DNA from 3 places in the Kocuria arenosa genome. Region 2 is predicted to be linked to each of the others. Evidence: riboswitches for the same ligand, from Rfam matches in the RefSeq annotation. Region 2 holds a riboswitch; each other region holds the start of a gene.
What was found. Region 2 has a riboswitch for thiamine pyrophosphate ahead of thiM (hydroxyethylthiazole kinase). Riboswitches for the same ligand answer to the same signal wherever they lie in the genome.
Positions count from the first base shown of each region.

Region 1: linked by a shared signal. The riboswitch ahead of ACFYE3_RS06820 (FAD-dependent oxidoreductase) and the one ahead of thiM (hydroxyethylthiazole kinase) in region 2 are both predicted to bind thiamine pyrophosphate.
Region 3: linked by a shared signal. The riboswitch ahead of ACFYE3_RS06345 (3-oxoacyl-ACP reductase) and the one ahead of thiM (hydroxyethylthiazole kinase) in region 2 are both predicted to bind thiamine pyrophosphate.

Region 1 covers NZ_JBHZTA010000003.1:170,600-178,327, reverse strand. Annotated here, with positions in the region: gene ACFYE3_RS06850 (MDR family MFS transporter) at 1-804, opposite strand, end outside; gene ACFYE3_RS06845 (TetR family transcriptional regulator) at 801-1,427, opposite strand; gene ACFYE3_RS06840 (DUF3140 domain-containing protein) at 1,579-1,908, opposite strand; gene ACFYE3_RS06835 (VOC family protein) at 2,082-2,990, opposite strand; gene ACFYE3_RS06830 (hypothetical protein) at 3,203-4,252, opposite strand; gene thiE (thiamine phosphate synthase) at 4,365-5,084, opposite strand; TPP riboswitch at 5,100-5,203, shown strand; gene ACFYE3_RS06820 (FAD-dependent oxidoreductase) at 5,199-6,590, shown strand; gene thiS (sulfur carrier protein ThiS) at 6,587-6,826, shown strand; gene ACFYE3_RS06810 (thiazole synthase) at 6,828-7,688, shown strand; gene moeB (molybdopterin-synthase adenylyltransferase MoeB) at 7,685-7,728, shown strand, end outside.
Region 2 covers NZ_JBHZTA010000002.1:60,151-67,878, forward strand. Annotated here, with positions in the region: gene ACFYE3_RS03675 (Rne/Rng family ribonuclease) at 1-1,737, shown strand, start outside; gene ACFYE3_RS03680 (nuclear transport factor 2 family protein) at 1,932-2,666, shown strand; TPP riboswitch at 2,722-2,815, shown strand; gene thiM (hydroxyethylthiazole kinase) at 2,807-3,682, shown strand; gene thiE (thiamine phosphate synthase) at 3,679-4,362, shown strand; gene ACFYE3_RS03695 (bifunctional hydroxymethylpyrimidine kinase/phosphomethylpyrimidine kinase) at 4,359-5,879, shown strand; gene rplU (50S ribosomal protein L21) at 6,100-6,411, shown strand; gene rpmA (50S ribosomal protein L27) at 6,472-6,729, shown strand; gene obgE (GTPase ObgE) at 6,884-7,728, shown strand, end outside.
Region 3 covers NZ_JBHZTA010000003.1:70,954-78,681, forward strand. Annotated here, with positions in the region: gene eat (ethanolamine permease) at 1-908, opposite strand, end outside; gene ACFYE3_RS06335 (hypothetical protein) at 1,080-1,220, shown strand; gene ACFYE3_RS06340 (FadR/GntR family transcriptional regulator) at 1,259-2,014, shown strand; TPP riboswitch at 2,069-2,172, shown strand; gene ACFYE3_RS06345 (3-oxoacyl-ACP reductase) at 2,217-2,981, shown strand; gene ACFYE3_RS06350 (LLM class flavin-dependent oxidoreductase) at 2,981-4,303, shown strand; gene ACFYE3_RS06355 (hypothetical protein) at 4,297-4,614, opposite strand; gene ACFYE3_RS06360 (hypothetical protein) at 4,678-5,139, opposite strand; gene ACFYE3_RS19100 (MFS transporter small subunit) at 5,305-5,406, opposite strand; gene ACFYE3_RS06365 (OFA family MFS transporter) at 5,408-6,808, opposite strand; gene ACFYE3_RS06370 (glycosyltransferase family 2 protein) at 6,960-7,728, opposite strand, start outside.

The DNA of each region.
Region 1 (7,728 bases), on a different contig from region 2:
CAGGTGCATCGGGATGATCGGCTCGGCGGTGCGCCGTTCCACGGCCACGAACGCCGCGGCGCTCACGAGCGTCCCGGCGATCAGGCCGAGGATCACGGGGTCGGTCCAGGCGTACTTGCCGCCGCCCCAGGTGGCGAACAGCACCAGGCAGGTCGTGGCCACGGCCAGCAGCACCATCCCGCCGACGTCCAGGCGCGGCCGGCCGCGGTGCCGGGGGAGCTTGAGGAACAGGACGGCTCCGGCCAGCGCCAGCAGTCCGAGCGGGATGTTGATCCAGAAGACCCAGCGCCAGCCGGGCCCCTCGGTGAAGAACCCGCCCAGCAGCGGACCGGCCACCGAGGCGAGGGCGAACACCCCGCCCATGACGCCCATGTACTTGCCGCGCTCCCGGGCGGGCACCACGTCGGCGATGGCGGCTTGGGAGAGGATGATCAGTCCGCCGCCGCCGAGGCCCTGGACGGCGCGGGCCGCGATGAGGACCTCGATGGTGCCGGCGAGCGCGCCGACGACGGAGCCGGCCATGAACACCAGGATCGCGCCCAGCAGGAGGGGCTTGCGGCCCATCAGGTCCCCGAGCTTGCCGTACACGGGCATCATGATCGTCGAGGCCAGGATGTAGGCCGTGATGACCCACAGCATCTCGTCGACCCCGTTGAGCTCGCCCACGATCGTGGGCAGCGCCGTGCTGAGCACGGTCTGGTTCAGCGCGGCCAGCAGCATGGAGAGCATCAGGCCGACGAAGAGCAGCACGAGGTGCCGGGAGCCGGAGCCCGGTTCGGCCCGGTGGGCGGGGGTGCGGGTCATGAGAGCTTCTCCTGGAGGCGGTGGAGGAGGGCGAGCGCCGACTCGTGGTCCTCGGCCGGCAGCCCGTGCGCCGGGGAGTAGCCCTCGGCGGTGATGGCGAAGCGCAGGGGGACGCCGCCGAGGATGACCAGCATCCGGGCGACCTCGTCCACACGGTGCTCCTCGATCCCGGCCGACCACTCCGGGTCCCGGGACAGCAGCTCCGCGAGGGTGCGGCGCACCAGGGCCTCGGCCTCGAGCATCAGCTCGTGCCGGCGGCGGCCCAGCCCCGGGTGGTCCTGCAGCAGCTTCCGGCGCCGCTCCGCGTCCCGGCCCGCGTAGGCGCTGCGGGTCACAGCCAGCAGCAGGCGCGAGACCTGGCCCAGCAGGTCGTGCTCGAGGGAGAACCCCTCCAGCAGCTCCGGGTCCAGGGTGGGGGCCCGCATGCCCAGGACGGCGTCCTCCTTGGCGGGGAAGTAGTTGAAGAAGGTGCGCGGGGAGACGCCGGCCGCGGCGGCGACGGCCTCCACCGTGGTGCCCTCGACCCCGCGCTCGACCGCGAGGGCGGCGGCCGCCTCGTGGATCGCGGACCAGGTCTCGGCCTTCTTGCGGGCGCGCAGGGTGGGAGGGGAGTCGTCGTTCACGACCACATTTTTGCACTTCTGCACGTTTTGCACAACTGCAATATTTGCCGGGGTGCCCGCCGCGGCGGCGGGTCGGTGCCCGTCGCCGGGCACCGCGGTGGGCCGCCCACGCCGCCGGGCCCATCCGGCGGCATGGGCCCGGCCCTCCGGCTCAGTCCTTCAGGGGGTCGTGGCCCCAGTTCATCAGGGAGTAGCGCCACCGGGTCTCGCGCACGTCCCCGTCGGGGCGCTGGGCCAGGTGGCGGTGGACGTAGCCGACCACCTTGCGCATGTGCTCGTGGTCGGCCTCGGTGCGCTCGCCCTTCGGCCTCTGCAGGATCTCCACGATCCGCCGCCCGGAGCGGTGGCCCACCGACTCCCCGCCGTCGTCCTGGCCCACCGAGGTGGACTCCTCGGTGTCCAGCCACGTCGACAGCTGCTCGGCCGTCATGTTGACGGCCTCGTCGAAGTCCTTGCCGGTGGTGTCGTCCTTCTCGCCCATGCCCTGCTCCTCGCTCTCGGACCGGGCGGCGCCGTGTCGCCGCACGCCCTCGGCGCCCGGGCGCCCCGGGCGTGAGGCCCAACCTACCGGCGGACCGTGGTGTCGGCGAGCATCCGCCGGCATCGAGCACGGTGCCGCCGGCGGGTGGGTGCGGACGCGGCACCCGGCCGGGACTACGCCGCGACGCCCACCTGGATCAGGGTGTTCCAGGGGTCCTCGAAGCGCAGCACGGCGCCGTCGTGCCGGGTCGGGATCCGGTGGTCCGCGAGCCGGGACTCCAGGGCCGTGACGTCGTCGGCGTCCGGCAGGTCGATGTTGACCTGGCCCAGCCCCAGTGACGCCGCACGCGGGCCGGCCCCGGCGCTCTGCCAGGTGTTGAGCGCGATGTGGTGGTGGTAGCCGCCGGCGGCGATGAACAGGGCGGAACCGATGTCGCTCATCACCTCGAAGCCCAGGACGTCCACGTAGAACTGCCGGCCCAGCGGGATGTCGCCCACCTGCAGGTGGACGTGGCCCAGGGTGGCCGGCGGTGCCGCCGGGCGCCCGCCCTGCTCCGCCAGGTGCTCCTGCAGGAACCCGTTCGGGTCCAGGGGGTTGGAGGCCAGGGTCAGCAGGCCGGTGGGCTCCCGCCGCCACGTGTCGCGGGGCCGGTCCGTGTAGAGCTCCACCCCGTTGCCCTCGGGGTCGTCGAAGTAGAAGGCCTGGCTGTAGAGGTGGTCGGCGCTGCCGGTGAAGGAGTGGGGCGCCACGGTCGCCACGGACGCCAGCGCCGCGGCCAGGGCGGGCTCGTCCTCGAAGACGACCGCGGTGTGGAACAGGCCGGCCTGCCCGCGGTGGGCCGGCGGGAGCTCCTTGACCTGGCGCAGCCGCACCACCGTCCGGCCGTCCCGGCCCAGGACCGCGGTGTCCCCGGCGTGGGCGAGCACGTCGAGGGTGATGGCGTCCGCGTAGTAGGCGACCATCGTGTCCAGGTCGGAGACCAGCAGCTCCACGGCGCCCATCCGGGTGCCGGCGGACAGCAGGTCCTCCGCGGGGCGCTTCGTCAGGCTCCGGGGATCGGGGTTCTGGGGAAAGATCGGCATCTCGGGGTTCTCCGTCGGCAGGGGCAGTGCATTGGTTGATATGTCCCCAAGAATAGCGCGAGAAGCTTTCCTGTGCAAGTAAATTGTGGTGCCGGCGAGCGGGACCCCGTGCTCGATCCGCTGCGGGGTGCACGACCGTTCCGGGTCCGCCGCGGTCCGCCGCGGTTCGGTGGTCGGATCAGGTGGTCGGAGCAGGTGGGCCGGCGGCGTGGTCAGAGGATGAAGATCAGCGCCGCGATGACCGCCAGGATGCCCAGGAAGACGAACCCCCACGCCTTGAGGTTGTCGGAGTCGTCCTCCTCGGGCTCGGCCGGGCGCGGCGGCCAGCCGCCGGGGCCCGGACCGAACACCGGTCCGGAGGGCCCATGCCCGCCGGCTCCCGGTCCTCCGGGCGGCTGGTGCTCGACGCCGTGTCCGGGAGCCCCGTACCCGGGTGCACCTTGTCCGGGTGCCCCCTGCCCAGGGAACTGCCCGGGGAACTGCCCGGGCGGCGGCGGGGCGGGGGTCGCGGGGCTCACGCCCCACTGCGGATTCTCGGGCGAGCCCGCCGGGGGAGCACCCGGTGGGGGCGTTCCCGGGCGGACGTCGCCGTCCGCCGCCGGGCCGGCCGCGGACGGGGGCCCCGCCGTCGGGCCCGGCGCCGGTGGAGACGCCGGGGGCAGGGTCTCGCCCGAGAGCACGGGACCGTCCTCGCGGTGGCCCCGCTCCGCCTCGTTCAGCAGGGTCACGAACTGCTCGAGCGGCTCGGACCCGTCGTGCTCCCGCGCCAGGAAGCGCTCGGCGCGGCGGCGCACCACCTTGTAGACGCGCCCGTCGTCGGGAACGCCCAGGTCCCGGGCGGCCCGTGCCACGGCGAGCGGGGGCTGCTCCGGCAGGGGGTCGGTGCCCCACTCCAGGAGCCCGGTCAGCAGCGGGCGCTCGAGCACGGTGGCCAGGGCCGCACGGGCCCCGGGCACCCGGGTCAGCTCCAGCAGCCCGCTCGGCGGCGCGGACGGGCACCCCGGCACGTCGCTGGGCAGCCGGGCCGCGCGCTCCAGCCAGAAGATGTCGCCGAAGAGGGTGGCGAGCAGCACGGCGGCGGCAAGCCGGTCGTCGCTCGGCGCGGCGTCCTCCGGGAGGCCCTGCTCCCAGTGCGTGCCGAGGGCGCGGCGGGCGGGCTCACCGGCCAGCCGGACGCGCAGCTGCACGTCCTCCGGGCCGCGGGCGGTCTCCGCGGGACGCTCCACCGCGTGCCGCACCTGGGGGTCGAGCTCGGGGTCCATGGGCCACCTCTCCGTCGTCGTCCTGCGTCCATGCTCCCAGAACGTGCTGGGCGGCGGCGGGGAGCCGGTCGGTCATCGGGACGGTGGGCCGGGGTGGGGGACCGTGCCGGGCTCAGGCGGGGAGCAGGCTGCGCAGCTGCCCCGCGGCGACGCGGGGATCGGGGGCCTCGGTGACGGCGCGGACGACGACGACGCCGCGCGCCCCGGCGTCCAGCACCTGCGGGAGCCGCTGCTCGTCGATCCCGCCGATGGCGAACCACGGCACGGGCAGGACCTCCGGGTCCGCGTCGAGCCGGGCCTCCGTCAGTGCGGCGACCGCGCGGACGAACTCCAGTCCGGTGGCCGGGCGCCCCGGCTTCGTGGGCGTGGCCCAGACGGGGCCGGTGCAGAAGTAGTCGACGTCCGGGTCCTCGAGCGCCGTCCGGGCCTGTCCGAGGTCGTGGGTGGATCGCCCGATCAGCACGTCGGGGCCCAGCAGGTGCCGGGCCTGGGCGGGAGTGAGGTCGTGCTGGCCCACGTGGAAGACGTCGGCGCCCACCAGCGCGGCGATGTCGGCGCGGTCGTTGACGGCGAACAGGGCGCCGTACTCGGCGGCGACCCGGCCCAGCAGCCGCAGCGCGGCGATCTCCTCGTCCGCGTCGATGCTCTTGTCCCGCAGCTGGACGATGGTCGCGCCACCGGAGTACGCGGCGTGCAGGAACTCCTCGAGGTCGCCCCGGTCCCGGCGGGTGTCCGTGCACACGTACAGCCGGGCGGCGAGGAGCTTTGCCGTCCGGGCATCTCGCAGGGGAGGCTCGGCGGGGGCGGAGGCGTCACGGGTATGCTGGGTCACACGCTGATGATAGGTCAGCGGTTCTGCGGGAGCCCCACCGGGGGCTGAGAGGGCGTCCAGCGCCGACCGCCACACCTGATGCGGGTCATGCCGCCGTAGGAAAGGACGTTCCGTGTGACTTCCGCGCACCTCGCCCCGACGACCGCACCCCACCCCCTGGTCGGGCAGCCCGAGCACGTCCGGGCCGACGTCGCCGTGGTCGGCGCCGGGGTGATCGGCCTCGCCACCGCCTGGGAGCTGCGCCGCCGCGGCCGCTCGGTGGCCGTGGTGGACCCCGAACCGGGCTCCGGCGCGAGCCGCGCCGCGGCCGGGATGCTCGCCCCGGTGAGCGAGGTCCAGTACCGGCAGGAGCCCCTGTACCCCCTCATGACCGCCTCGGCCGCCGAGTACCCGGGGTTCGTGGCCGCCCTCGAGCAGGCCGCCGGGGGGACGGTGGGCCACCGGGCCACCGAGACCCTGGTCTGCGGGGTGGACGCCGCCGACCGGCAGGCCCTGGCGGACCTCCGCGCGCTGCAGGGGCGCCACGGCATGACGGTGGAGCAGCTGACCCTGCGCGCCGCCCGGGCCCTCGAGCCCGCCCTGAGCCCGCGGCTGTCCGCCGCGTTGCGGATCCCCGACGACCACCAGGTGGACCCGCGCCGGCTCGTGGCCGGGCTGCTCGCCGCCCTCCTCGCCCCGGAGCTCCCGGAGCCCGTCGAGACCTCGGAGGCCCCGGAGCCCCTGGAGCGTCCGGAGGTCCCCGAGCCATCGCCCGCGCGCGACGGCGGACCGGCCCACCTCGTCCACGACCTCGCCACGGGGCTGCGCCGCAACGCCGAGGGCGCCGTGACCGGCGTCCGCCTGGCCGGCGGCGGGATGGTCTCCGCGACCTGGACGGTCCTCGCCCCGGGTGCCGACCTCGGCGACCTCGAGGGTCTGCCGGAGGACTGGCACCCGCCCCTGCGGCCGGTGCACGGGGACATCCTGCGCGCCCGGGTCCTCGCCGGGGCGCCGGCGCTGCTCGAGCGCACCGTCCGCGGCCTGGTGCACGGAGTGCCCGTCTACCTGGTGCCCCGCACCGACGGGACCGTGGTGATCGGGGCGACCTCCCGCGAGGACGACCTGACCGGGCCCAGCGCCGGCGGCGTGTTCCGGCTGCTGCGCGACGCCCAGGCCCTCGTGCCCGGCGTCGCCGACCTCGAGCTGGTCGAGGTGCTGGCCCGCGCCCGGCCCGGCACCCCGGACGACATCCCGTACCTCGGCCGGGTCCGCGACCCCGACGGCTCGCCCGTGCCGGGGCTCGTGGTCTCCACCGGCTACTTCCGCCACGGCGTCCTGCTCGCCCCGCTGGCCGCCCGGCTCGCCGCGCAGCTGGTCGCCGGAGGGGCCGGGCCCGATCCGGCCGCCGACGCCGAGCACCTCGCCACCACCGACCCGCACCGCTTCGACCGACCCGTCGAGGCCCGTCGACAGGACCCCGAGCCGGCCGCCGCCGGACCCGGGCCCCGGAGCAGGAGCCCCCGATGACCGCCATCACCCTCAACGGCCGCCCGCACGAGGTGGCGGCGGAGGCGACCGTCGTCGACCTCGTCGCCGAGACCGTCGGCCGGGCCCTGGGCCCCGACGGCGCCCCGCTGGACGGTGGGCGCCTCGGCGTGGCCGTGGCCGTGGACGCCGCGGTCGTGCCCCGCAGCCGCTGGCGGCGGACCCCTGTGGCGGAGGGCCAGGCCGTCGAGATCATCACCGCCGTCCAAGGAGGCTGACGTGACCGTCCCGCACCCCGACCCGCTCCTGCTCGACGGCACGGAGCTGACCTCCCGGCTCATCATGGGCACCGGCGGCCTCAGCTCGCTGCACACCCTCGAGCAGGCGCTGCTGGCCTCCGGCACCGAGCTGACCACCGTGGCCCTGCGCCGCTACGCCCCCGGCCAGGGCGACTCCCTCTTCGCGCTGCTCGAGCGCAACGACATCCGGATCCTGCCCAACACCGCCGGGTGCTACACGGCCCGGGACGCGCTGCTCACCGCCGAGCTCGGCCGGGAGGCCCTCGAGACCGACTGGGTCAAGCTCGAGGTGATCGCCGACGAGGACACCCTGCTGCCCGACGTCGTAGAGCTCCTCGACGCCACCGAGCAGCTCGTGGCGCGCGGCTTCAAGGTCTTCGCCTACACCTCGGACGACCCGGCCGTGGCGCGCCGCCTCGAGGACCTGGGCGCGGCGGCGGTGATGCCCCTGGGCGCCCCCATCGGCACGGGCCTGGGCATCCTCAACCCGCACAACATCGAGCTCATCGCCTCCCGGGCGTCCGTGCCCGTGGTGCTCGACGCCGGGATCGGCACGGCCTCCGAGGCCGCCCTGGCCATGGAGCTGGGCTGCGACGCCGTGCTGCTGGCCAGCGCCGTCACCCGTGCCCAGGACCCGGTGGCGATGGCCACCGCGATGCGGCACGCGGTGGTCGCCGGCCGGCTCGCCGCCGGCGCCGGGCGCATCCCGGTCCGCAGCCACGCCCAGGCGTCCTCGCCGATGGCCGGACGGATCGATCCGGGCGCGTCCGACGACGGGCCGGCCGCCGAGCCGGCCGACGCGCCGCGCGGGGACTGGGCGCCCGTGGGGGAGCGGCCGTGAGCCCGCTGCCCCCGCTCGTGGAACCCGGCCCCGAACTGAC
Region 2 (7,728 bases):
GGGGCGGGAGTCATCGTCCGCACCGCCGCCGAGGGGGCCTCCGAGCAGGAGCTCACCCACGACATCAACCGGCTGCGCGCCCAGTGGGAGCAGATCCAGGAGCGGTCCGGGTCGACGAGGACGCTCGCGCCCGAGATGCTCTACGCGGAGCCGGACCTGACGATCAAGACGGTCCGCGACGTCTTCAACGAGGACTTCACCACCATGGTCGTCCAGGGCGACGAGGCGTGGGACAACATCGAGGCGTACGTGACCTACGTCGCGCCGGACCTGCTCGACCGGCTCCAGAAGTGGGACGAGGACGAGGACCTGTTCGTGAACTACCGCGTGGAGGAACAGATCCAGAAGGCGCTCGAGCGCAAGGTCTTCCTGCCCTCGGGCGGATCGCTCGTGATCGACCGCACCGAGGCGATGACGGTGGTCGACGTGAACACCGGCAAGTTCACCGGCTCCGGCGGCAACCTCGAGGAGACCGTCACCAAGAACAACCTGGAGGCGGCCGAGGAGATCGTGCGGCAACTGCGGCTGCGGGACATCGGCGGGATCATCGTGATCGACTTCATCGACATGGTGCTCGAGGCCAACCGGGACCTCGTGATGCGCCGGCTGGTGGAGTGCCTGGGCCGGGACCGCACCAAGCACCAGGTGGCGGAGGTGACCTCGCTGGGCCTCGTGCAGATGACGCGCAAGCGCATGGGCACCGGCCTGCTGGAAGTGTTCTCCGAGCCGTGCGAGCACTGCGCCGGTCGCGGCGTGGTGGTCCACGACCACCCGCTCGAGGGCCGCACCGGCGGCGCCACGGGCGAGTCCCGCGACCAGCGGCCGAACCGCACGGAGCGCAAGCGCGGACGGGGGGGCCGCAGCGAGCAGCAGCAGCCCGCCCGGACGGAGCAGCGGTCCGCCGAGCCCGATCCCGCGGAGAGGGCCAAGGCCGAGGCCGCGCGGACGGCGTTCGCGACGATCGCCGCCGCCACCCACCACGAGGAGGCCGCCGCGGAGACGCCGGAGCTCGCCGAGGAGACCGCCCAGCAGGCGGAGTCCCGGCCCGAGGGCTCGGGGCGCTCCCGGAAGAAGCGTCGCGGCAAGCGCAGCCGCAACCGCGGCCAGGGCGCGGAGAACGCCGCCGAGCAGCAGCCGGACGCGGGGGAGAGCCCCGCCCCGGCCGCACCGGACCAGGTCCCCGCGGACGGGTCACCGGCCGAGCCGGGATCGCGCCTGACGATCAACGGCGAGGTCATCGAGCTGCCGCAGGGCCACGCCGTCGTCGAGGAGCCCGCCGAGGCCCGGCCGCTGAGCCTGGACTCGCTCGCGGAGGTCCTCGGGCAGACGGCGCCGGACGCCGGTTCCGTTCCCCAGGAGGCCACCGCCGAGGAGGTCACCCCCGAGGCGGTCACCGCCGCGCAGGAGGCCGTGGCACGGGAGACAGCGACGCAGGAGCCCGTGGCGCGGGAGAGCGCGGAGCAGCTGGTGCCCACCCCGTCGGCGGCTCCGGAGCAGGCGAGCACCGAGCCGGCACGGCCCCGTCGTCGCTCCCGGCGCGCCTCGGCCCCGGCGGCACGGCCGGGCGAGGCCGAGGTGACCGCCGGCCAGGCGGTCGCCGCGGAGGGCGCCCGGCACGAGGCCAAGGCCGTCGCCCAGCGCTCCCCGGAGGACTCCTCCCGCCGGGCGCCGACCGTCGTCGGCGTCGGCGTCAAGGCCGAGGACCTCACCAGCGGCAGGCCCGCCGACCGGGGCTGAGCCGCCCCGCCGAGCAGGACGACGGAGGACCCCGACCAGCACGGTCGGGGTCCTCCGTCGTCGCGGACCGTCACGGACCGTCCCGGTCCGCCCGGCCCCCTCGCGGCGGCGTACCGTGGTGCGCACCACAGCACACCCGGGGCCGCCGTCCCGTCCGCCGGGGAGAGCGGCCGCCCGTTCCAGGGAGCATCGCCATGACCAGTGCAGACACCATCCGCACCGCCGGCGCGGACCTCTTCGTCCGCCGGGACCCGTCGGCCGTGGACCGCCACTACACGGAGGACTTCGTCCAGCACTCGCCGCTCGCGCCGGACGGACGCGAGGGCCTCCGGCAGTTCGTGCGCAGCATGCCCGACGACTTCCGCGTGGACCTCGTCCGGGTGCTCGACGACCACGGGACGGTGGTCGCCCACTCGGCCTACGCGGGACTCGGCCCGGAGCCCCTGGTCGGCTTCGACGTGTTCCGCGTGGACGACGGGCGGATCGCCGAGCACTGGGACGCCTTCGAGCCCCTGCGCACGGACTCCGACGGCGCCCGCCCCCAGCTCGACGGCCCCGTCGAGGTCACGGACCACGAGCGGACGCAGGACAACAAGCGCATTGCCGCGGAGTGGGTCGAGTCCGCCCTCGTCGCGGGCGACCGCCACGCCGTCCAGGACCACATGAGCCCCCGGGGCTGCACCGAGCACACCGCCCGCACGCCGGACGGCCCGCAGCCCGCGTACCGGCGGCTGCGCCGGGTGGTCGGCGAGGGGAACTTCGTGCTGACCGTCGCGGAGGCCGTCACGGGCGGCGACCGCGGCGACGGAGCCGCCGGCACGGTCGCCTGCTACGACCTCTGGCGCCTCGACGACGGCCGGATCGTGGAGCACTGGGGCGTCGCCCAACCGGTGCCCGAGAGGATGGCGCACGCCAACGGCATGTTCTGAGCCGGCGGCCGGGGTCCGTCCGCGTCCCGGTTCCCGCGCCGACTAGACTGGCAGGACACCTGACACGGGGTGCCGCACGAGCGGCTGAGAACACACCCGTCGAACCTGATCTAGCCAGTACTAGCGAAGGGATGTCGCAGATGCGCGATGCCGTACCCACGTCCGCCCGCACACCAGCAGCCGCGAGGCCGGCGCCGCCGGACCCCGCCCTCGCCGAGGACGCCGCCGCGGCCCTGGAGGACCTGCGCTCCGCGGCGCCGCTCGTGCAGTGCATCACCAATGCCGTGGTCACCAACTTCACCGCCAACGTGCTGCTCGCCGTGGGCGCGTCCCCGGCGATGACCGACATCCAGGGCGAGGGCGGGGTCTTCGCGGAGCTCGCCGACGGCCTGCTCGTCAACACCGGCACGCCCACCGCCGAGCAGCGCGGCGCCGCCTACGAGGCGGTCGGGGCCCGGGGCCGCGCGGGCCGGGCGTGGGTCCTGGACCCGGTGGCGGTGGGCGCCCTGCCCGTGCGCACGGCGCTGGCCCGCGACCTGCTCGAGTTCCGGCCGGCGATCGTGCGCGGCAACTCCTCCGAGGTGATCGCCCTCGCCGGCGGCGCCGGAGGCCGCGGCACGGACGCCACCCACGGCGTCGACGCCGCCCGGGACGCCGCCGCCGCGCTCGCCGAGCGGGCCGGCTCGGCGGTGGCCGTGTCCGGGCCCGTGGACCTCGTGCGCTCCCCGGACGGCACGGTCGTCCGCGTGCCGCACGGCACGCCCCTGCTGACCCGCATCACCGGAGGCGGCTGCGCCCTGGGCGCCCTCATGGCCGCGTTCACCGCCGTGCGCGCGGATCCGGCCGCCGCGGCGGTGGCCGCCACCACGGTGTACACCCTCGCGGCCGAGGACGCGGCCGCCGACTCCGGCGGGCCCGGCTCCTTCGCCGTGGCGCTGCTGGACCGGCTGCACGCCGTCACGCCGGAGCGGATCGCCGCCCGGGCGGAGCTCGTGCGCGAGGAGGGCACCCGGTGAGCCCGCGCCTCGACCCCGCCGCCCTTGCCCTGCACCTCGTGACCGACACCGCCCTGAGCTCGCCCCGGACGGTTTCGGACGTCGTGGCGGCCGCCGTCCGCGGCGGCGCCACGATGGTCCAGGTCCGTGCGAAGGACGCCCCGGTCCGCGAGCTCGTCGCCCTCCTCACGGCCGTCGCCGAGCGCGTGGGCCGGGAGGTGCCCGTGCTCGTGGACGACCGCGCGGACGTCTACCTCGCCGCCCGCGCGGCCGGCGCCCCCGTGGCCGGGGTGCACGTCGGTCAGTCGGACCTGCCCGTGGCGCTCGCCCGGGCGATCTGCGGGCCCCATGCCGTGCTCGGCCTCAGCGCCGCCACGGCGGAGGAGCTCGACGCCGCCTCCGCCCTGCCCGCCGGGACGGTCGACTACCTGGGGGTCGGGGCGGTGCGGGCGACCCGCACGAAGCCGGACCACCCCGAGCCGCTGGGCGTCGAGGGCTTCGCCCGCGCCGCGGGCCGCACGACCCTGCCCTGCCTGGCCATCGGCGGGGTGGAGGTCGGGGACGCCGCCGCCCTGCGCGCCGCGGGCGCCGCCGGCCTGGCCGTGGTCTCCGGGATCTGCGCCGACCCCGACCCCGAGGCCGCGGCCGCCCGCTACGTGCGGGCCTTCGCCGCCGTGACCGCCGAGGAGGTGGTCCGGTGACCGCCCGCGTGCCCCGTGTCCTGGCCATCGCCGGCACCGACCCCACGGGCGGCGCCGGCCAGCACGCCGACCTCAAGTCGATCGCCGCGATGGGCGGCTACGGGATGAGCGCCGTCACCGCCGTCGTCGTCCAGAACACCGTGGGCGTGCGCTCCATCCACGTCCCGCCGGTCGAGTTCCTCTCCGCCCAGCTCGACGCGGTCGCCGAGGACGTCGAGATCGACGCCGTCAAGATCGGGATGCTCGGATCCGTGCCGGTCATCGAGGCCGTCACCCGGTGGCTCGGGACCCACCGGCCGCCGGTCGTGGTCCTGGACCCCGTCATGGTCGCGACCTCCGGGGGGCGCCTGCTGGAGCGCGAGGCCGAGGACGCCCTGCGCTCGATGCTGGGCCTCGCCGACCTGATCACCCCGAACCTGCAGGAGCTCGCCGTGCTCGCCGGGGAGGACCCGGCGCCGTCGTGGGAGGAGGCCCTCGCGCAGGGCCACCGCGTGGCCCGCGCCCACGGGACCCTGGTGCTCGTCAAGGGCGGGCACCTCGCCGGCGACCGGACGCCCGACGCCCTCGTGGGCCCGGACGCCCCGGAGCCCCTCGTGGCGTTCGACGGCGCCCGCGTGCCCACCGAGAACTCCCACGGCACCGGCTGCTCCCTCTCCTCGGCCCTGGCCACGCTCCAGGTGCGGCACGGGGACTGGTCACGGAGCCTGCGGATCGCCCGGGACTGGCTGCGCGGAGCCCTCGAGGCCTCCGGGGAGCTCTCGGTCGGCCACGGGAGCGGTCCCGTCCACCACTTCCACCACGTCCAGGACGCCCTCGAGGCCTGGGGCACGGCGCCGGAGCGGTTCAGCGACGAGCTGTGGGAGGCCTCCGCGGCCGTGCGGCGCGAGATCGAGGAGCTCGAGTTCGTCCGCCTCCTCGGCGACGGCCGGCTGGAGCCGGACCGCTTCCTCGCCTACCTCGACCAGGACCTGCAGTACCTCGACGGCTACAGCCGGGCGCTCGCCCTGCTGGCGGCCAGGGCGCCCGACGAGGAGCAACGGCTGTTCTTCGCGGCCGGCGCCGTGTCCTGCACCGAGACCGAGGCGCGGCTGCACCGGACCCGGCTGCAGCACGCGGGGGACGGCGGCGGCCGGGACGGGCTCAGCGAGGTGACCCGGCGCTACACCACGTTCCTGCTCGCGGCCACCGCGGCAGAGCCCTACCCGGTCGGTCTCGCCGCCGTGCTGCCGTGCTACTGGGTCTACGCGGACGTGGGACGCCACCTGGGCGGGCTCGCCGCGGCCGGCGGGCCCGACGAGCACCCCTACGCGGACTGGCTGGCCACCTACGCGGACGAGGGGTTCCAGGAGGCGACCCGCACGGCCCGACGGCTGCTCGACGCCGCCGCCCGCGAGGCCCCGGCTGAGGTGCGGGACCGGATGCGGGAGGTGTTCCTGGAGGCCTGCGCGCTCGAGCGGGACTTCTTCGCCGCGCCGGTGGCGGAGCGCCGGTTGGCGGGCGCTGACCGGATCGAGTAGTCTTGATCTTCGGTGCCCTGCCGGTGCGCGCGTGTAGAAACTCGACACCCCACCTGGCGGCACATGCGGGTGCAGTTCCTGAATTGCGGCGAACCTGCGCTGACCTCGGCCTAGTCCCACGGGCCGGTCACCGACAGCTCGTCTCAACGTCGTTGGTCCTGACAGGTATGCGCTCGACCCACACTGTTTACACATGACGTCGAGAGAAGTGAGTTCCCAAGTGGTGTACGCGATTGTCCGCGCTGGCGGCCGCCAGGAAAAGGTTTCCGTCGGAGACCTCGTTACCCTTGACCGCGTCGCCGGCGGAGCAGGCAGCACCATCGAGCTCCCTGCCCTGCTGCTGGTCGACGGGGACAAGATCACCTCGGATGCCCAGACCCTGGCGAGCGTCAAGGTCACGGCCGAGATCGTCGAGAACCTCCGCGGTCCCAAGATCTCCATCCAGAAGTTCAAGAACAAGACCGGCTACAAGAAGCGCCAGGGCTTCCGTGCCGAGCTGACCACCGTGAAGGTGACCGGCATCGACGCCTGACCGACCCGGTCCCCGTCCAGACTCCACCAGCCAGTAAAGACCCGAAGGTAGGCACACCTCATGGCACACAAGAAGGGCGCGAGCTCCACTCGCAACGGTCGCGACTCCAACGCGCAGTACCTCGGCGTGAAGCGCTTCGGCGGCCAGACCGTCAACGCCGGCGAGATCCTCGTCCGGCAGCGCGGCACGCACTTCCACCCCGGCCTGAACGTCGGCCGCGGTGGCGACGACACCCTGTTCGCCCTGGCCGCCGGCCAGGTCGAGTTCGGCACCCGCCGAGGCCGCAAGGTCGTCAACATCCAGGCTGCCGCAGAGTAGTCGACAGGGCCGGCCCAGCCGGCCCCGGTGCGGGTCCCGACCCGCACCACCCATGTTTGGTCTGTAGAGGGTGGGTGCGTCCAGCGCCCGCCCTCTACAGTTTTAACGTGGCCCGTCCGCGGGCCCGACCGTTCTTGAAGCAGAGGAGTTCCCCGTGGCCAGTTTCGTCGACCGCGTCGTCCTGCACGTCTCCGGCGGCTCCGGCGGGCACGGCTGCGTGTCCATCCGCCGCGAGAAGTTCAAGCCGCTCGGCGGGCCGGACGGTGGCAACGGGGGAGACGGCGGCAGCGTGATCCTGCGCGTGGACGGTCAGACCACCACGCTGCTGAACTACCACCACGCCCCCCACCAGTCCGCCCCCAACGGAGGACCGGGCAAGGGGGACCTCCGCCACGGGCACAAGGGCGAGGACCTCGTCCTGTCCGTCCCCGACGGCACCGTGGTCAAGGACCAGGAGGGCAACGTCCTGGCCGACCTCGTGGGACAGGGCTCCGAATTCGTGGCCGCCCCCGGGGGGCAGGGCGGGCTGGGCAACGCCGCGCTGGCCTCGGTCAAGCGCAAGGCCCCCGGCTTCGCGCTCCTCGGCACGCCGGGCTCGGGCCGCGACGTGGTCCTGGAGCTGAAGTCCATCGCCGACATCGCCCTGGTCGGCTACCCCTCCGCCGGCAAGTCCAGCCTCATCGCCGCGATCAGCGCCGCCCGCCCCAAGATCGCCGACTACCCGTTCACCACGCTCGTCCCGAACCTCGGCGTGGTGGAGGCCGGGGACGTGCGCTACACCGTGGCCGACGTCCCGGGCCTGATTCCCGGCGCCTCCGAGGGCAAGGGCCTGGGACTGGAGTTCCTCCGCCACGTCGAACGCTGCGCCGCGCTCGTCCACGTCCTCGACTGCGCCACCCTCGAGCCCGAACGCGACCCGGTCTCCGACCTCGAGACGATCGAGGCGGAGCTCGCCGGCTACGCCGTGGACGGCGACCTCGACGGCGGACAGGCGGTGCC
Region 3 (7,728 bases), on a different contig from region 2:
TAGTTCACGATGGTCGCCATCACGCTGTCGGCCCCCGCCGCGGTGCGGATGGCCTCCGGCAGCGGGTTGTCCGAGGTGCTCATCGCCTCCGACCCGGCCGCCCCGGGCACCAGCACCAGCATGAGCGCGCCGGAGACCAGCAGAAAGACCATGGCCACGATGATCCCGCGCGGCATGTCCCGGCGGGGATCGGCGGTCTCCTCCGCCGCCAGGGGCACGCCCTCGATCGCCAGGAAGAACCAGATGCCGTAGACCAGGGCCGCCATCGCCCCGGCGTAGCCCATGGGCAGGAACGCGCTCGCCCCCACGGCGTCGTTCGGGACGATGTCGAAGAGGTTGGCGGCGTCGAAGTGCGGCACGAGCGCGACGACGGTCACCCCCAGCGCGAGGACCGCGACCACGGTGATCCCGAACATCAGCTTGAGCGCCTCACCCACCCCGTACATGTGGATGCCCATGAACACCAGGTAGGTCACGAGGTACACGGGCCAGGAGTTGGTGATGCCGAACAGGCCCAGCGCCTCGATGTAGCCGCCGATGAACGTGGCGATCGCCGCCGGTGCCACGGCGTACTCGATGAGCACGGCCATCCCGGTGGCGAAGCCCCCGAGCGGGCCGAGGGCACGGCGGGCGAACCCGTAGCCGGCGCCCGCCGTGGGGAGGGTGGAGGAGAGCTCGGCGAGGCCGAAGACCATGCAGGTGTACATCAGGCCCATGAGCACGAAGGCGATGAGCAGCCCGCCCCACCCGCCCTCGGAGAGCCCGATGTTCCAGCCGGAGAAGTCCCCGGAGATGACGTAGGCGATGCCCAGGCCCGCGAGCAGGACCCAGCCGGCGGCGCCGGACCGGAGCTGGCGGTGCTGGAAGTACTCGTCGGTGCGGGCGGGCTGTGCTGGGGATTCGGGCATGGGACGATCCCTCCGGGATTCCACAAAGGTCTGAAAACAGACGTTTGGCGCGAGTGGTCACAGTTTGTGGGGTGCCCCGCGCCCCGTCAAGACCCCGCGGCGGGAAGCCGGGCAGGGCACGGGACCGCGTCGCGGTGTCGCCGGTCGCGCGGATGCCGCAGAATGGTGGGCATGAACCAGACCAGCACATCGACTCCCGACCGCTCCGGCTCCGCCCGTTCCTGGGCCCTCATCGCCATCACGGCGGGCTTCCTCGTCTCCGCCGCCCTGATCATCGCGGTGGGCGTGGTCGCCATGGACCTCACCCACTAGGACCTCGGCCGGGCGTCCCGGCCGGGAGGAGCGCCACCGTGAGCGATCCCGTCCAGCACCCCCGCATCCGGCCCGTGCGCCAAGGCAACGCCTTCGAGGAGGCCGTGGAGCGGATCCTCGACTCGATCCGGCTCGGCCTGTTCCGCAGGGGCGAGCGGCTCCCGCCCGAGCGGGAGACCGCGGCGATGCTCGGGATCTCCCGCGCCACGCTGCGGGAGGCCCTGCACGAGCTCCAGTCCGCCGGGGTCCTGGACGTGGTGCGCGGCCGGTACGGCGGGACCTTCGTGACCGGTCGCACCGCCCTGCCGGACGAGGCCCACCCCCCGGTGGATCCCGCTGACGTCGAGGACGTGCTCGTGTTTCGCGCCGTCGTCGAGCCCGCCGCGGCGGAGCTGGCCGCGGCGGCGGCCCTCAGTGCGGCCGCCCGGGAGCACCTGCTCGCGTGCCTCCGGCAGGTCGAGGAGAGCTCACCGGAGGACTACCGCCCCGCCGACGCGCGCTTCCACATCGCCGTGGCCGAGCTGAGCGGGTGCCCCAGCCTGGTCCGCGCCGTCGCGGAGGTGCGGTCACGGGCCAGCGACCTGCTGGACCGGATCCCCGTGCTGGCGGTCAACCTCGAGCACTCCGACCGCCAGCACCGCGAACTCACCGACGCCGTCCTGGCGGGCGATGCCCCCGCCGCCCGCGCCGCCTCCCTCGCGCACCTGGAGGGCACGGCCGCGCTGCTGCGCGGCTTCCTCGGCCACGGGGAACAGTCCGACGACGCCCCCGGGGACGACCGCGGCCCGGTGTGACCCGCCGCCGTGCGAAGAACGGGCCGGCCTGTGGGACCGGTGCTTATACTCGTCCGCAGTGACACGGGGTGCCGGCGCCGCACGACGAGCCGGCTGAGATGACACCCGTCGAACCTGATCCAGTTAGGACTGGCGAAGGGATGTCCTGTCGGGACCGGCCGTGACCGGCCCGCGTCTCCTCGCCCTGACCCCAGGGAGACCCATGCAGATCGCAGAACAGATCGTCCTCGTCACCGGCGGAGCACGAGGGCTGGGCCGCAGCGTCGTCGAGGCCTTCGCCGCCGAGGGCGCGAAGGTCGTGGTCAACTACCGCGCGTCCCGGACGGCCGCGGAGGAGCTCGCGGAGCAGCACGGCCCGGACCGGGCCGTGGCGCTGGCTGCCGACGTCACCGACGCGGAGCAGGTCGCAGACATGCTCCGCGCGGCCCGGGAGCACTTCGGCTCCCCCGTCACCACCGTGGTCAACAACGCGCTGGCGGACTTCTCCTTCAACGGCGACTCCCGCTCCGGAGCCGAGGAGATCCGATGGGAGGAGTTCGAGACCCAGTTCGCCGGCAGCGTCCGCGGTGCCCTCAACACCGTGCAGCAGGCCCTGCCCGGCATGCAGGAGCGGGGTTTCGGCCGGGTCGTCAACGTCGGCACCAACCTGTTCCAGAACCCCGTGGTCCCGTACCACGACTACACGGCGGCGAAGGCCGCGCTGCTGTCCCTGACCCGCACCCTCGCCAAGGACCTCGGCGCGCACAACGTCACGGTCAACATGGTCTCCGGAGGTCTGCTGCGCACGACCGACGCGAGCGCCTCCACCCCGGAGGAGGTCTTCGACTACATCGCCTCCGCCACGCCCCTGGGCCGGGTCACCACACCGGCGGAGTTCGCCGACGCCCTCCTGTTCTTCGCCTCGCCGTGGGCGCGCTCGGTCACCGGGCAGAACCTGGTGGTCGACGGCGGGCTGGTCCTCGACTGATGGGGGCCGCCGTGACCGCGCCGCGACAGCTGCACCTCAACGCCTTCCTCTTCGGCGCGGGCCACCACCAGGCGGCCTGGCGGCACCCGGACTCCTGTCTGGAGCGGCTCGGGGACATCGCCCACTGGGAGGCTCTCGGGCGCACCGCCGAGCGCGGCCTCTTCGACGCCGTGTTCTTCGCCGACGGGCACAGCGCCGGCGATGTCGGGGACGGACCCCGGTGGTTCCTGGAACCCCTGACGGCCCTGGCCGCCATGGCCCGCGCCACGGAGCGGATCGGACTGGTCAGCACCGTCTCGACGACCTTCTGGACCCCGTTCCATGCCGCCCGCCTGCTGGCCTCGCTCGACCACATCAGCCGGGGGCGGGCCGGCTGGAACGTGGTCACCTCCATGTTCGACGCCGAGGCGCGCAACCACGGCCTCCCGGGAATGCCACCGCATGCCGACCGCTACGCTCGGGCGGCCGAGTTCATCGACGTGACCCATCGGCTGTGGGACTCGTGGTCCGACGACGCCCTGGTCGGCGACCGGAACGGCCCGTACGCCGACCCCGAACGCGTGACCCGGATCGACCACGCGGGCGAGTACTTCCGCGTGGACGGACCGCTGACCGTGCCGCGCCCGCCCCAGGGTCGTCCGGTCCTCTTCCAGGCGGGCGCCTCCGGGCCGGGGCGGGACCTGGCCGCTCGTTACGGTGAAGGCGTCTACGCCGTGGCCTACGACCTGGAGAGCGCCCGGGAGTACAGCACGGACCTGAAGCAACGGGTCGCCGCGGCCGGGCGGGACCCGGGGTCCGTGGCCGTCATGCCGGGGCTGGTCGCCTACGTGGGCTCCACCGAGGAGGAGGCCCGGGCCAAGCAGGCAGAGGTGGACGCCCTGCTGCCCGTGGAGCAGTCCCTGGCCCAGCTGTCCGCCTTCGTCCAGCAGGACTGCAGCGACTGGGAGCTGGACGCCCCGGTCCCGGAGCTGCCCCCGATCGAGGAATTCACCGGGCCGCAGGGCCGGTACGCCACGATCCTGCGGATCGTGGCGGTCGAGCGGCCCACGGTGCGGCAGCTGCTGGGCCGGCTGGCCGCCGGCGGCGGGCACTGCACGGTCATCGGCACCCCGGAGTCCGTCGCGGACCGGCTGGAGCTGTGGTTCCGCTCGGGCGCGGCCGACGGGTTCAACTTCATGCCGCCCCGGCTCCCGGACTCCCTCGACGACTTCGTGGACCACGTGGTCCCCGTCCTCCAGCGCCGAGGACTCTTCCGCACCCGGTACACCTCGTCCACGCTGCGCGGGCATCTGGGGCTGCCGCGGCCCGGCGGCGCTCAGTGACGTGCTGCGGAGCCCGTTGCGCCGGATGACTCCGGCGCAACGGGACGGTCGGTCAGCACGTCCTCGACCGGTCGGCGCAGGCTGTAGGGGAGTTTCGGGCCATGGCCGAAGCGCACGACCAGCTGAGCGCGCTCCTCGGTGAGACCGAGCCACGTCTCGAACCGGGGGCGCAGCCCGGGGACCTCGATCGGCTGGTTGATGAAGGCCGTGCGGAGGTCGAACGCTTCGGCCTGCAGCGCGAACCGCTGACAGGCCCGACCCGACTCCACCCCCGCGGACCGGTCGTCGCCCGGGGTGACGAAGACCGCCACGCCGGCGGAGCTCTTCAGGTGCTCGGCGTCGGCCTGCGCCTGCGACTCCGCCCGGAGGAGGATTCATGCCAGCAGCGTGCCCAGCGAGGTCGGCACGGGCGGCCGGCCGGTGGTGCGGCCGGCGAGCCCGTCCCTGCTCCGCAGCGCGGCGGCGGGGCTGAAGCGGATCCAGGACAGGAGTTCACGGCGGAAGGCCGTGCCGTTCAGCTGCACGAGGTCGCCGGAGGTCACGTGCTCGGCGACGGCTGCCAGTTGCCCGGGCTCGGTGCGCCGGAGGCACCGCACCTGACCCAGGTTGCCGGCCCGTTCGAGCGCCGCCAGGTCGCCCGCCCCGACGGGGCGGCCGTCGTAGGCTCCACGGGTGCACTGCCGCGTCTCGATGGCCGCCGCCAGCGGGGTCGCCGTCGCGGTCCCCGGCGCGCCGAGGGCCACGACCACGAGTCCCCGGCGGAGCCGGCCGAGCGGTACTTCGCCGCCCTGGCCGCGCGCTCGAAGGAACTCGTCTGGTTCGAGAACTCGGCCCATCTGCCCCATGCCGAGGAGAGGGACCGGTTCACCCGGTTCATGGTGGAGCACGTCCTGCCCGTCGCCACCCGCCACGTCGGCCGGTGACCTGCGGCTCCTCCGGCGGGACGCCGGAGGGTCGGACACGGGCGGACCGTTCCGGCCCGTCCGTGTCCGACCCGCCGGTCAGACGAACAGCGCGGTCGCCCGCATGAGGGTCATCGTCACTCCGTAGGCGAGCGGGACCCCGACGAGGACCCAGCCCAGTGCCAGTCGTGCACGGCTCATGTCATGCCTCCTTCTCGACGAGCTCGGTGTCGGACGGTGTGCTCTGGTGCTCGGGCTCGTGGTACTTGGCGTCCACCGGCTTCACCAGGAGATTGGCGACGAAACCGATGACCAGGAGCCCGACCATGGTCAGCAGCGCCGGCTGGTACGCCTGCGCCGTGAGCTCCCCGGGAGTGCCCTGGGCGTCGAGGAACGCATTGACGATGAGGGGCCCGGCGACGCCCGCCGCGGCCCAGGCCGTGAGCAGACGGCCGTGGATGGCACCCACCTGGAAGGTCCCGAAGAGGTCCCGCAGATAGGCCGGCACCGTGGCGAAGCCGCCGCCGTAGAACGAGATGATGACGAAGGCCAGCAGCACGAACAGCAGCGTGGAGGTCGAGCCGAACAGCGCCAGCACGGTGTAGAGGACCGCCCCGACGCCGAGATAGACCATGTAGATGCGCTTGCGGCCCAGCACGTCCGAGGTGGTGGACCACACGAAGCGCCCGCCCATGTTGCCGATGGACAACAGGCCCACGAATCCGCCGGCCACGGCCGCCGTCACGAGGGATGCGCCGTCCGCCTGGCGGAAGAAGTCCTGGATCATGGGAGCGGCCTGCTCGAGGATGCCGATGCCGGCCGTCACGTTGCAGAACAGCACGATCCACACCAGCCAGAACTGGCGGGTGCGGATCGCGTTGCGGGCCGAGACGTGGTTCTTGGTGACGAGGGCCTTCGACTTGACCTTCGACGGGTCGAAGCCCTCGGGCTTCCAGTCGGCGGCGGGGACCTTGATTGTGAACGCCCCGAAGAGCATGTACGCGAGGTAGACGACCGCGAGGGTCAGGAAGAGCTTGCCGACGGCGTCCCCGCTCGCCACCCAGCCCTCGGTGCCGGAGTTCGGGTCGTAGAAGTTGAGCAGGGCCGCGGAGAGGGGGCTGGCGATCAGCGCGCCGCCGCCGAAGCCCATGATCGCCATGCCCGTGGCCAGGCCGGGGCGGTCCGGGAACCACTTGATCAGCGTGGAGACCGGCGAGATGTAACCGATGCCCAGGCCGATGCCGCCGATGAACCCGTAGCCCAGGTAGACGAGCCAGAGCTGCTCCGTGAAGATTCCGAGCGCGCCCACCAGGAAGCCGCCGGACCACAGCAGCGCCGCGGTGAACATCGCCTGGCGCGGCCCGCCGGTGTCCACCCACGTGCCGAGGACGGCGGCGGACAGCCCCAGCATGACGATGGCGATGGAGAAGATGATGCCGATCTGGGTGAGGCTCGCGTCGAAGTGCGCCACCAGCGCGTTCTTGTACACGCTGGTGGCGTAGGCCTGACCGATGCACAGGTGCACCGCGAGGGCGGCCGGCGGTATGAGCCAGCGGTTGAATCCCGGTGGTGCCACCGAGTGCTGCCGATCAAGCCATCCCATGCCCCGACTCCTCATCTGCTGCGGACACTGCGCGAAAGGCGCGTTCCGGACGGACCTCATAGGTTCCGGCCCGGCACCCAAGGGTGAAGCATGTCACATCAACGAGAAAAATGGGAAGCAACCTGCCGACCGGCCCCGCGGACCGGGTCGTTCAGCCGCCGCGGAGAGACCGCCACGCACGCCGCCAGAAGGCGACGAACCCCTTGTCCGCCACGACCTGCTCGAGCCGTTCGATCTGCCGGGTCTGGGCGCGGACCACGTCCAGGAGTTCGTGCGCCAGCTCCTCGGCGGCGTCCAGCCGCCGGTGCAGGGCGCCGGCCTCCTCGGCGGCCGCGCGACGCAGGTAGAGCGGCAGGCCGATCCCGTGCTCCGCGCTCCACTGCCTCAGGTGGCGGTCGCGGACCGCCAGTTCGCCCCGCGCTGCGGAGGATCCGTCCGCCCGACCCTCCTGCGCGGGCGGGCGGACGGGGAGCAGGCCCACGGTGAACGTCTCGAGGAAGCGGAGCGTGAACTCCCAGTCCGCCGCCGCGTCGAGGGTCTCGTCGTAGTCGCCCAGCACTCCGTGCACCGCCCGCCGGTACAGGAACGGCGAGTCGACCGCGGTGCGGTCGCCGTCCAGCACGTCGGTGAGGGTGAGCACCTCCCGGTCGGACGGCACGAGGTCCCGTCCCGGCCGACCGGGCGGGACGTCCTGGCCGGCCCCGGGTCGCTCCCTGGTCGACACCACGACCCCGTCGTCGGTCACGAGCGGGTCCTCGAGGTGGGCCACGGCGCGCTGCAGGAGGGTGGGCGGCCAGGACTCGGCCCCGTGGTGCAGGACGACGAGCTCCGACTCCCCGGCCCGGAGACCGCGATTGGCGGCCGCCGCGGGGCCGAGGGCTCTGCGGTGGCGGAGGACCATGACGCGCCCCGCGAGCTGG